DNA from 4 places in the Methylobacterium sp. Gmos1 genome. Region 2 is predicted to be linked to each of the others. Evidence: predicted binding sites of a transcription regulator. Region 2 holds the regulator's gene; each other region holds the start of a gene.
What was found. The regulator LexA, encoded in region 2, represses DNA repair genes until DNA is damaged. The targets are predictions, from matches to a motif close to TGTTCNNNNTGTGTTCNG.
Positions count from the first base shown of each region.

Region 1 (2,923 bases), on a different contig from region 2:
AGGATTATTTTCTTTTCGTTGATTGTTCCTCTGGCTTCCGCTCGTCGCATCCACCGACGGCTGGTTCATCGGTTCCGATGACACTTGTCACCCTCCTGGTCATCCCGGGGCGAGGCTTGCCGAGAACCCGGGATCCATCACCGCAGGCGGTGCCGAACGGGGCGGGACGCGTCCCGCTTCATCCGGGACCGTCAGCGGTGATGGATCCCGGGTTCCGCTGCGCGGCCCCGGGATGACAAAGGCGGGTCTATTGGGGCCGAGAGCGCGAAACGACCATTTCGCACAAGATCCACGTCGTCTCCGATCGAGGATTACGTCGTAAACTACTTCGTAAGTACGAGATATTTCGACATGTCGGCGATAAATATTGGTAAATACACCGATATAGACATACGATCTCGCTTCGAGAATCATGTCCGGCCGCACCACGGCACCCGGCCGCGGCCACCGCTCTGCGCCGAGTTGCCTACGCCCTGCCGCCGCCCGAACCGCCCGCAACCACGCTGAATCGCCTACGTGCCCGCATCCCCGCACGGCGCCCGGAATCAGACGCCTTGCCGTTGAGATTCCGTGGTTTTTCCGCAACCCGCACCGCGCAGATCCGCCTACGGGACGTGGCCGGCTCCACGCCGAATTGCCTACGCTCCCCCGCGGCCTGGCAGCCCACCGGTAACCTTTCCGCCCACGAGTCACCGCGAGGCTCTACCAAGTATTTCCGAGCACGCTCGCCTCTCCGCGAGTCGAGAATGAGTCCCGGATCGGGACGGCGAATCATCAGCCCGCGTACAGGCGAGTCGGCCCCGGTCGCACAAGCCTCGGCTCGACTCTTCCACGGCGAAACGGTTGCGGCTGTGCTGGGCTTTGTCGGGCGAGGACTCGAGGGCCGCGAGTCTCCGACTCAAGGAGTCGGCCTCGAGACTCGGAGGAGAGCGGGGGAGGGGAGGACCGTGTCGTGCCGCCCGAACCCGGACCGCCACGCTCCCCACCAGCCAGTCCCGACCGGGCCGGATCGCGCCGATCGGACCCTGAGAACCCCTAACTTCCGATCCCCAAAAGCCTTTTTATGAAAGATTCAGAATCCAGATTCTGAGTCTGAATCCGTAGAGCTATATGGATATTATATGGGGTCGCGATTTCATTAATTCCTGCAAGGGGTTGAGACCCGTTCGCGTAGGCAGGTCTGCGCGGTCGCGTAGGCAACTCGGCGCGGCCGCGTAGGCAGGTCTGCGCGGAATCCCCGGCCCGGCGAAGGCGACTCGGCGTGGCCCCGTAGGTTACTCGGCGTGGGCCCCCGATTAACACCTTGGAAAGCTGTGTGAATCGCGGACGGCCCGACGTAGGCGACTCGGCGTGCCGCGCGAGGCCCCGCGACACACCCGGATTGCACCGGATTCGGCACCCCGGACGGCCGACGCGCCGGGATCGCCGGATTCTCCTCCAGGAGGCCCGAGGAGGCCCGTCGCGCCCCAGGACAGTTGTACGGCACCTGCCGGCCGCGAATCCAGCTCAGCGGCGCTCCTGGCGGCTTTCGCGGCCTTGTCCAACGGCTGTGCCCGCCGGACGCCCGAATCGCACCTTCGCCCGATCCCCTTGTCCCGCAGGGCTTTCCGGGCGGCGCCGGTGCATCTGTCCCCGCTGCCGTCAACAGGAGCCCGGTTTCCGGAAGGTCCGACGGTCCTGCCGTCCACAGCCCCGATTGACACTCCGTTGAAACCGAACAAAACAAGAACGAGTTGGTGGTTCGGTCGGTGATGGGCATGAGATGCGGCAGGCCGAGCGAGAGCGGCAACTCGCGGCGTTGCGCGAGCGGATCGGCGGGCTGGCGCCCGAAGGGGCGGGCCGGCCCGTCCTGCCGTTCGGTGTCGCGGCCCTGGACGGGCATTTACCGGGCGGGGGCCTGCGCCTCGGCGCGGTGCACGAGGTGCTGGCGGCGGGCCCCGTGGACGGGGAGGGGGCGCTCGCGGCCCTGTTTGCCGCCGCGATCCTTGCGCGGTTGCCCGGCCCGGTCCTGTGGTGCCTGGCGAGCCGCGACCTCTTTGCTCCCGGCCTCGCCGCGGTCGGCCTCCATCCCGACCGGGTGCTCTACGCCGAGACCCGGCGCGAGGCCGAGGTGCTGCCCACCATGGAGGAGGGGTTGCGCCATCGCGGCCTCGCGGCGGTGGTCGGCGAGGTCGCCCGGCTCGGCCTCACCCCGTCGCGCCGGCTCCAGCTCGCCGCCGAGGGCAGCGGCGGCCTCGCCCTGGTGATCCGCCGCTGGGGCGCCGCCATCCCGGAGCCGAACGCCGCCGCGACGCGCTGGAGCGTCGTCGCGGCACCGTCCCCCGCTCTTCCCGTGCCGGGCCTGTCGCGGGCCCGCTGGACCGTGGCGCTCGTTCGCGCCCGGGGCGCCGAGCCCCGCACCTGGCTCCTCGAGGCTCCCGATGCGAAGGGTCGTCTGCGTGTTCCTGCCGACCTGGCCGACCGACCTGTGGCGACGCCGGAACGGCGGGAAGCCGCCGGATGAGCCCCTGGTCGCCGCCATGCAGGACGGCCCGCGCCGGGTGCTCGCGGCCGTCGACCGCGCCGCCCGCCATCTCGGCCTGCGCCCCGGCCTCGCGCTGGCGCAAGCGCAGGCGATGGTGCCTCACCTCGCGGTGATCGAGGCCGACCCGGAGGGCGACGCGGCGGCGCTTGCCCGCCTCGCGGCCTGGTGCCTGCGTTACGCCCCCCTCGTCGCTCCCGACCCGCCGGACGGGATCTGGATCGACGTCGCGGGCGCCGCCCACCTCTATGGCGGCGAGGCGGCCCTGGTCGCCTCCTTGCGCCGCCGCCTCGCCCGGGCCGGCTATCGGGTGCGGGTGGCGCTCGCCGACACACCGGGCGCCGCCTGGGCCGCTGCCCGCTGCCTGGGCCCCGAGACCGTGCTGCCACCCGGCGGGCAGGA
Region 1 covers NZ_JBSNCC010000004.1:476,975-479,897, forward strand. The annotation lists gene ACS5PV_RS11335 (ImuA family protein) at 1,763-2,503, shown strand; gene ACS5PV_RS11340 (DUF6504 family protein) at 2,421-2,923, shown strand, end outside.
Region 1: a site for LexA is predicted at 1,714-1,731, ahead of ACS5PV_RS11335 (ImuA family protein). Genes of this name have one in related genera too.

Region 2 (2,923 bases):
GCGCGCTGTCGGGCGGCCTGCTCAACGTGATCCTGGTGTTCTTCCTCGTCGAACTGTTCGACGCCACCGGCACGCTGATGGGCGTCGCGAACCGCGCCGGGCTCCTCACCGAGGGCAAGATGGAGCGCCTCGACAAGGCCCTGATGGCGGATTCGTCGTCGATCTTCGTCGGCTCGCTGCTGGGCACGTCGAGCACCACGGCGTACCTGGAGAGCGCGTCCGGCGTCGAGGAGGGCGGCCGTACCGGGCTCACCGCCGCGACGGTGGCGGTCCTGTTCCTCGCCTGCCTGTTCTTCGCCCCGCTCGCCGGCTCGGTCCCGGCCTACGCCACGGCGCCGGCCCTATTCTACGTCGCCTGCCTGATGCTGCACGAGCTGGTCGATCTAGACTGGGACGACCTGACCGAGGTGCTGCCGGCCTGCGTCACGGCGCTTTTGATGCCGTTCACCTACTCGATCGCCAACGGCGTCGCCTTCGGCTTCATCACCTACGCGGTGATCAAGCTGCTCACCGGACGCTTCCGCGACGTGAAGCCGGTGGTGTGGGTGATCGCCGGCGTGTTCCTGTTCAAGTTCGTGGCGACGGGCAGCGCGCACTAACGGGCACCGCCGCCCCCTGAACCCTCCCCCTCTGCGGGGGAGGGTGGCCCCCGAAGGGGGTCGGGAGAGGGGACGCCGCTTCCGGATATGGTGGAGCCGTCGTGAAGGGCGCCCACTGGAACAGCGTCGCGCTACCCCTCTCCCGCCCGGCATCCGCCGGGCACTCTCCCCCGCAGAGGGCAGGGTTGTCCGGGAAAAGAAGTGGCGCGTCTCCCCTCTCCCGTATGGGAGAGGGGCCGGGAGTGAGGGTGGCTCGGCTCCCGTGTAAAGCTGAAAGTGTCGAGCTGCACAGCTCAACTGTTCAGGATTATTGCGGAAGCCGAGCCACCCTCACCCCTATCCCTCTCCCACACGGGAGAGGGGATCCCGCGCTTGATTTTAAAGAAGTTTTCCCCGGACAGCCCTGCGCAGAGGGGGGAGAGTTCGGGCGCCATTCCCGGGAAGGTCTCAGTACTTCCGCACCAGGCTCACCAGCCTTCCCTGGATCCGCACCCGGTCCGGCCCGAGCACCCGGGTCTCGTAGGCCGGGTTGGCGGCCTCCAGCGCGATCGAGGAGCCGCGGCGGCGCAGGCGCTTGAGGGTCGCCTCCTCGTCGTCGATCAGCGCCACGATGATGTCGCCGGTATTGGCGGTCTCCTGGCGGCGGATCACCACGAGGTCGCCGTCGAGGATGCCGGCCTCGATCATCGAGTCGCCGCGCACTTCGAGCGCGTAGTGCTCGCCGCTGGCCAGGAAGTCCGGCGACATCGCCACCGTGCGGCTCTGGCTCTGGATCGCCGAGATCGGCGTACCGGCGGCGATCCGGCCCATCACCGGCACGCTGACCGAGTGGCCGTTCTCGTCCGAGGCCGTCGCCATCGCCGGGATGCCGGCGGGCCGCTTCGGCTCGTGGGCGCGCCCGCCCTCGACCACGCTGGGGTTGAACCGCACCACCTCGGCGCTCGGCGCGGCCTGCGCCGGCCCCGTCACCGTGTCGGGCAGGCGGATCACCTCGATCGCCCGGGCCCGGTTCGGCAGGCGGCGCAGGAAGCCGCGCTCCTCGAGCGCCGTGATCAGGCGGTGGATGCCCGACTTCGACTTGAGATCGAGGGCGTCCTTCATCTCGTCGAAGGACGGGGGTACGCCCGTCTCGCGCATTCTCTGCTGAATGAAGCGGAGCAGGTCCAACTGCTTACGCGTGAGCATGTGACACTCTCATCCCCGCGCTGGCGCGCTCCGGAAACAAATCGCGAACATGGTAAGCGTTCCGCAAGTGTTCCGCAAGCGGGTCCGCACCTGCGGCGCGAGAACACAGCAGAACGAGGACATCGCGGCCAGTTCGGGCGCGGCCGGGCATGCAAAGCGGGCGGTGCGACCGGCCGGACGACGATGCGCCAGCGGCGGACGGGCGCCGGCTCCCGAGCGAGGAGGAGTTCGGCGGTCGCGCAGGACGGCCGGCGGACGTGGGAGCGATCGACCTCGATCGAGGAGGATCACCCCCGCCCCTTGCGCCCCTTGTATTTCGGCCGCTGGCCCGGAAAGCCTTGCGTCGAGCGGCCGGTCGGGCGCTCGGCGTAGGTGAAGGGCACCTCGCGGTCGGTGCCCGGGCCCATGTCGTCGAGGTCGGGCTCGCGGATGCGGGTGCCCTCGTCGGAGGTGCCCTTGCCGCCCGGCCCGTAGCCCAGGGGCTCCGCGCCGCGCCGCTTGCGCTTGGCGCCGAAGCGGCCGGCCTCGCGCTCGACCTCGGCCTGCTCGGCCATCGGGTCGTCGGCGATGGCGAGCTCGGTCGCCTGGAGCCGCTTGAGTTCGTCGCGAAGCCGCGCCGCCTCCTCGAAGTCGAGATCGGCGGCGGCCGTCCGCATCCGCTTCTCGAGGTCGGCCATCACCGCCTTGAGGTTGTGGCCGACCGTGACGGCGGACTTGGCCAAGCCCGTATCGACCTGGACGTGGTCGCGCTCGTAGACGCTCTCCAGGATGTCCGAGATGTTGCGCTTCACGCTCTGCGGCGTGATGCCGTGCTCCTCGTTGTAGGCGAGCTGCTTCTTGCGCCGGCGCTCGGTCTCGGCCATCGCCCGCTCCATCGAGCCGGTGATGTGGTCGGCGTAGAGGATGCAGCGGGCCTCGGCGTTGCGGGCGGCCCGGCCGATGGTCTGGATCAGCGAGGTCTCGGAGCGCAGGAATCCTTCCTTGTCGGCGTCGAGGATGCCGACGAGGGCGCATTCCGGGATGTCGAGGCCCTCGCGCAGGAGGTTGATGCCGATGAGCACGTCGAAGGCGCCGAGGCGCAGGTCGCGGATGATCTCGATGCGCTCCAGGGTGTCGATGTCGGAGTGCATGTAGCGCAC
Region 2 covers NZ_JBSNCC010000024.1:42,371-45,293, forward strand. The annotation lists gene ACS5PV_RS28675 (NCS2 family permease) at 1-599, shown strand, start outside; gene lexA (transcriptional repressor LexA) at 1,047-1,784, opposite strand; gene uvrB (excinuclease ABC subunit UvrB) at 2,072-2,923, opposite strand, start outside.

Region 3 (2,923 bases), on a different contig from region 2:
AGGTCGGCGGCGGGCTCGCTGATGCGAAGCCCCCCGGCGACGTTGAGGTAGACGTCGTGGCCGCCGAGCCGGATGCCGCCATGGGCCTCGAGCACCGCGAGCACCATCGAGAGGCGGTTCGGGTCCCAGCCGACCACGGCGCGGCGCGGCATGCCGAGCGCGGAAGGCGCGACGAGGGCCTGGATCTCGACGAGGAGGGGCCGCGTGCCCTCCATCCCGGCAAAGACCGCGGTGCCCGGCGCCGCGAGGTCGCGCCCGGCGAGGAACAGGGCCGAGGGGTTCGGCACTTCCGCCAATCCCCCGTCGGTCATCTCGAACACCCCGATCTCGTCGGTGGGGCCGAAGCGGTTCTTCACCGCCCGCAGGATGCGGAAATGGTGGCCCTGGTCGCCCTCGAACGAGGCGACCGCGTCGACCATGTGCTCGACCACGCGGGGACCGGCGATCTGCCCGTCCTTGGTGACGTGGCCGACGAGGATCACGGCGGTGCCCGACGTCTTGGCGAAGCGGATCAGGCTCTGGGCCGAGCCGCGCACCTGCGTCACCGTGCCGGGGGCCGATTCCACCGTCTCGGTCCACATCGTCTGGATCGAGTCGATGATCGCCAGCGCCGGCGGCTTGCCCTGGCTCAAGGTGGCGATGATGTCCTCGACGTTGGTCTCTGCCGCGAGTTCGACCGGGGCGCTCGCCAGCCCCAGCCGCTCGGCCCGCAGGCGCACCTGGCCGACCGCCTCCTCGCCCGAGATGTAGGCGACGCGCTCGCCCCTTTTCGCCAGGGCGGCGGAGGCCTGCATCAGCAGCGTCGACTTGCCGATGCCGGGATCGCCCCCGAGCAGGATCACCGAGCCGCGCACGAAGCCGCCGCCCGTCACCCGGTCGAGCTCGGCGATGCCCGACGAGGTGCGCGGCGCCTCCTTGACCTCGCCGGTCAGACCCTCGAGCGGGAAGATCCGGCCCCGCGCCCGGCTCGGCCGGGTCGCCACCGGGCCGGAGACCGGGCTTGCCGCGCCGGTCTCCTCGACGATCGTGTTCCAGCCGTTGCAGGCCTCGCAACGCCCGCGCCAGCGGTTGTAGACCGCGCCGCAGGACTGGCAGGCGAAGGTCTGGTGGGTCTTGGCCATCGGCGGCGGATCTCCGGGTCGGGGCCGCGCGCCGGCAGCCGCATGTGTTCCTGATATGTCCCCAGGATATGTCGCCAAGCGGGTCCTGGTGCAACCGCGCCCCGCGACGGTTCGGAAACGAAGCTGCCGCGCTCGCGTCCCAATCCCGGGCGAAAGCTCGGGCGTATCGTCGCGTGAAGGAAGCGTCTCCGATGTCCCGGTCCGGCCAGGGTTTCCACTACGACCGCGTCCAGCGCGGCTTCCACTGGCTGATGGCGGCGCTGATCGTGGCGGCGCTCGGGATCGGGATCTACGCCGCCTGGCAGGTGCCCGGCACCTCGCCGCGGCGCGAACTCCTCGACATCCACAAGTCGCTCGGCCTGACGGTGCTGCTGCTCCTGCCGCTGCGCTTCGTCTACCGCCTCGTCGCCGGCGAGCCGGCCTACCGCGCACCGCCCACCCGCACCGCGCATCTCGCCGCGAGCCTCGCCCACCTCAGCCTCTACACCCTGATGCTGCTGCTGCCGGTCAGCGGCTACGTCTACTCGGCGGCGGGCGGCTACGGCCTGCCGTGGTTCGGCGTGTTCTCCTTCCCGCGCCTCGTTCCGGTCGACAAGGCGCTCTCGGAGGCGGGCTACGGCGCGCATTACTGGATCGGCTGGGGCCTCGGCGTCGTGCTCGCCCTGCACCTGCTCGCGGTCGCCTGGCACGCCTGGATCCGCCGCGACGAGGTGATGGGGCGGATGTGGCCGCGGCGGGGGGATGGGGGCGACGCGGCGTCCGTCTGATCTGACCTCATCAAGTAAAGCGCGGGATCCCCTCTCCCACACCTTGCAGCGATACCGGGCAAGCCCGGCATCGCCTGGAGAGGGGAGGCGCGCCTTATCTTTGTTCGAACAGATCGCGTGGAGCCGGATCACGCGCCGGAGAACGCATTCTCCACCAATCCCCCCACCCGCTCCGTCGCCAGCGCCTCGTCGAACAGGATGCGGAAGATGATCGGCGCGATGACCCGGTCGAGGATCGTGTCGATGTGCGGAAAAACTTCGCCGCGCGCCGCGGCGCGCTCGGCGATGACGGCGATCTGCTGGCGGGCGTAGCCGCAGCAGCGCTGGGGGCCGGATCCGCCCTCGGCGGCGAGCACGTCGCGGATCAGCTCGCGGCCGATCTCCGAGGACATCTCCTCGGCGTATTGCTCGGCCCAGGCGAGGAGGTCGCCCCGCCCGCTGCCGGTCTCGACCGGGACCATGTCCGGCCGCAGCCGCTCGACCGCGACGTCGGCCAGGAGCTCGTTCAGCTCGCCCCAGCGCCGGTAGATCGTCGAGGGCGTGACGCCGGCCTCCGCGGCGATCAACGGGATCGTCACCGTGGCCCGGTCCATCCGGGCGAGGAGGTCCCGCGCGGCGCGGTGGACCGAGGCCTGGACCCGCGCGCTGCGCCCGCCCGGACGCGGCCCCGCCTCCCTCTCCGCCATCGCCACCGCTCCCACAAACGCAAAGAATTTGCTTTTAGTGCGCCGCGGCGCTAGATCCTTAACGCAACGGATTTGCTTTAGGGGCACAACCATGCGCAGAGGTCAAGGAGCCCGGCGGGTCGACCCGCTCGTCGTCCACGCCGTGACGCTCGGCGCGTTCTTCGCCGCCGCGGCGGCGCCGACGCCGCTCTACCGGATCTACCAGGAGACGATGGCGCTCTCGCCGGTCTTCGTCACCCTGGTCTTCGCGGTCTACGCGGTGGCCCTGCTCAAGGCGCTCCTCGTCGCCGGCTCGCTCTCCGACCATCTCGGGCGCCGGCCGGTGATCGCCGGGGCGCTATGGCTTGAG
Region 3 covers NZ_JBSNCC010000006.1:110,242-113,164, reverse strand. The annotation lists gene radA (DNA repair protein RadA) at 1-1,121, opposite strand, end outside; gene ACS5PV_RS14295 (cytochrome b) at 1,313-1,888, shown strand; gene ACS5PV_RS14290 (TetR/AcrR family transcriptional regulator C-terminal ligand-binding domain-containing protein) at 2,017-2,574, opposite strand; gene ACS5PV_RS14285 (MFS transporter) at 2,666-2,923, shown strand, end outside.
Region 3: a site for LexA is predicted at 1,167-1,184, ahead of radA (DNA repair protein RadA). Genes of this name have one in related genera too.

Region 4 (2,923 bases), on a different contig from region 2:
GGGCGGCGCGGTGGCCTGGGGTGCCGAGCTCTACTTCTGGGCCCGGCTCCTCTACCTGCCGATCTACGGCTTCGGCATCCCGTGGATCCGCACCCTCGTCTGGGGCGTGGCGATGGTCGGCATCGGCTTCGTGTTCGCCGGGCTGTTCGGCTGGGCCGGGCCTGGAGCGCCGTAACGAAGAAGGGCCGCCGCGCTCGTTGCGCGGCGGCCCTTGGAACGATCAGAACCGATCCGTCGGATCAGGCCGACCCCTCGTCGAGGTCGTCCGCCGTCGGCGTCGCGTTCTCCAGGATCTTGTCGGCGACGAGCCCCGAATTCTGCCGGATCGAGGCCTCGATCCGATTGGCGATATCGGGGTTGTCGCGCAGGAAGCCCTTCGAGTTCTCGCGACCCTGGCCGAGGCGCTGGCTGTCGTAGGAGAACCAGGCGCCCGACTTCTCGACGATGCCGGCCTTGACGCCGAGGTCGATCAGCTCGCCGACCTTCGACACGCCCTCGCCGAACATGATGTCGAACTCGACCTGCTTGAACGGCGGCGCCACCTTGTTCTTGACCACCTTGACCCGGACGCTGTTGCCGATCGGCTGGTCGCGGTCCTTGAGGGTCGAGATGCGCCGGATGTCGAGGCGCACCGAGGCGTAGAACTTCAGCGCGTTGCCGCCGGTGGTGGTCTCGGGGCTGCCGTACATCACGCCGATCTTCATCCGGATCTGGTTGATGAAGATGACCATGCAGTTCGAGCGCGAGATCGAGCCGGTGAGCTTGCGCAGGGCCTGGCTCATCAGGCGGGCCTGGAGGCCCGGCTGCTGGTCGCCCATCTCGCCCTCGATCTCGGCCCGCGGGGTCAGCGCCGCCACCGAATCGACCACCAGCACGTCGATGGCGCCGGAGCGCACCAGGGTGTCGGTGATCTCGAGGGCCTGCTCGCCGGTATCGGGCTGCGATATCAGCAGGTCGTCGAGGTTCACGCCGAGCTTGCGGGCGTAGACCGGATCGAGGGCGTGCTCGGCATCCACGAAGGCGCAGACGCCGCCCTTCTTCTGGGCCTCGGCGATGGTGTGGAGGGCGAGCGTGGTCTTGCCGGAGGATTCCGGGCCGTAGATCTCGATCACGCGCCCGCGCGGCAGGCCGCCGACGCCGAGCGCGATGTCGAGGCCGAGCGAGCCGGTCGAGACGACCTCGACCTCCTGCACCTTGTCGCCCTTGCCGAGCCGCATGATCGAGCCCTTGCCGAAGGCGCGCTCGATCTGGGCGAGGGCGGCGTCGATCGCCTTCGACTTGTCTTTGTCCATGGTCGGGTTTTCCACCAGTCGCATCTGGGGCTGAGCCATCTCGGCGGGTCCTTATGGCAGGAGGGGCGCTAAGTCTCAATCGCGCGGCTGGGTTTTATGTACCTGTTTTGTTCTCATTCGGCAAGGGCGGGCGGGGAATTCACAGGGGGATCGCGGGCGGGTCAGGGGCCGTCGAGGGCGCGCAGCAGGTTGGCGTTCGACCAGGACGGCCAGCCGGTTCCGGCGAAGTCGCGGTCGTGGCTCCAGATGTCGGCATCGAGCAGCCACGCGCAGGCGAGAACGTGGGCGTCGCTCGTCGAGCCGTTGCGGGAGGCGACGGCGTGGGAGAGCACGTGGGCGGCCTCGGGCGAATATTTGGCATAGGCCGCCGCCTCGACGACCGCGAGATCGCGCAGGATCGCTTCCGTCTGCGCTGTCATCGTCTCGCGCACTCCCTTCAGGTCGTGGAGCACGCCCAGAACCTCTTCGACGGATCGGGCCGATGTGACGAGTTCTCTCCGCGCCCGGATGATCTCGAATGCGGGCCGGGATCGTCGCCCCAGGGCGACGCTCAGGATGATGTTGGTATCGACGACGATGATCGGAGAGGGAGGACGGGGCGCTCTCACGGAGACGATCGATCAGATCGTCACTCGGCGCCGCGCTCGGCGAGCAACCGGTCGATCACGGCATTCTCCTCCGGCGTCCGCCGTGCCGCCGCCGCATCGATGTCGGCCAGCACCTTGCGCATGTAGTCCGGAGACACGCGATGGAGCGGCAACAGGATGCCGACGGTCTGGGTGCCGTTCTTGATCGGCACCGCGTGCGGCAGGGCCTGGATCGCGCCGGCCGACATCTTCTGGAGTTCGCGCATGCTGATCGCGCTCTTCATGGCCACCTCCTCGGTTACATACATGGATGTAAGCCAGGCGGGCGGCGGCCACAAGGATGCGATCCGCGTGCCCTCACCCCGCCATCGTGGTCTTCACCGTCTCGACGAGCTGCTTCAGGCTGAAGGGCTTGGGCAGGAAGTTGAACTCCTCGCCGTCGGGCAGGTTCTTGCGGAAGGCGTCCTCGGCGTAGCCGGAGACGAAGATCACCTTCAGGTTCGGGTGGGCCTTGCGGAGTTCGCGCAGCAGGGTCGGGCCGTCCATCTCGGGCATCACCACGTCGGAGACGACGAGGTCGACCGGCACGTCGCGCTCCTGCATGATCTGCAGAGCCTCGAGGCCCGAGGCCGCCTCGAGAACGGTGTAGCCCTTCGCGGTCAGCGCCCGGCCGTTGACGGCGCGGACCGGGTCCTCGTCCTCGACGAGCAGGATCGTGCCGTGGCCGGTGAGGTCGCGGGCGGGCGCCTTGGCGGGCTCCGCCGGCGCGGCCGCGACGGGCTGGCCTCCTGCGACGGGCGGCGCGATCTCCGCCGGCGCCTCGGGCGCTTCGACCTCCGGCACCGGCACGTGGCGCGGCAGGTAGATGGCGAAGACCGTGCCCTGGCCCACCGTCGAGCGCACGTCGATGTAGCCGCCGGACTGCTTGACGATGCCGAACACCGTCGAGAGGCCGAGGCCCGTGCCCTTGTTGACCTCCTTCGTGGTGAAGAACGGCTCGAAGATTTTTTCCATCACCTCCGGGGTCATGCCGGTGCCGGTGTC
Region 4 covers NZ_JBSNCC010000017.1:6,610-9,532, reverse strand. The annotation lists gene ACS5PV_RS25040 (MAPEG family protein) at 1-175, shown strand, start outside; gene recA (recombinase RecA) at 240-1,331, opposite strand; gene ACS5PV_RS25030 (PIN domain-containing protein) at 1,454-1,900, opposite strand; gene ACS5PV_RS25025 (hypothetical protein) at 1,921-2,163, opposite strand; gene cckA (cell cycle histidine kinase CckA) at 2,237-2,923, opposite strand, start outside.
Region 4: a site for LexA is predicted at 1,390-1,407, ahead of recA (recombinase RecA). Genes of this name have one in related genera too.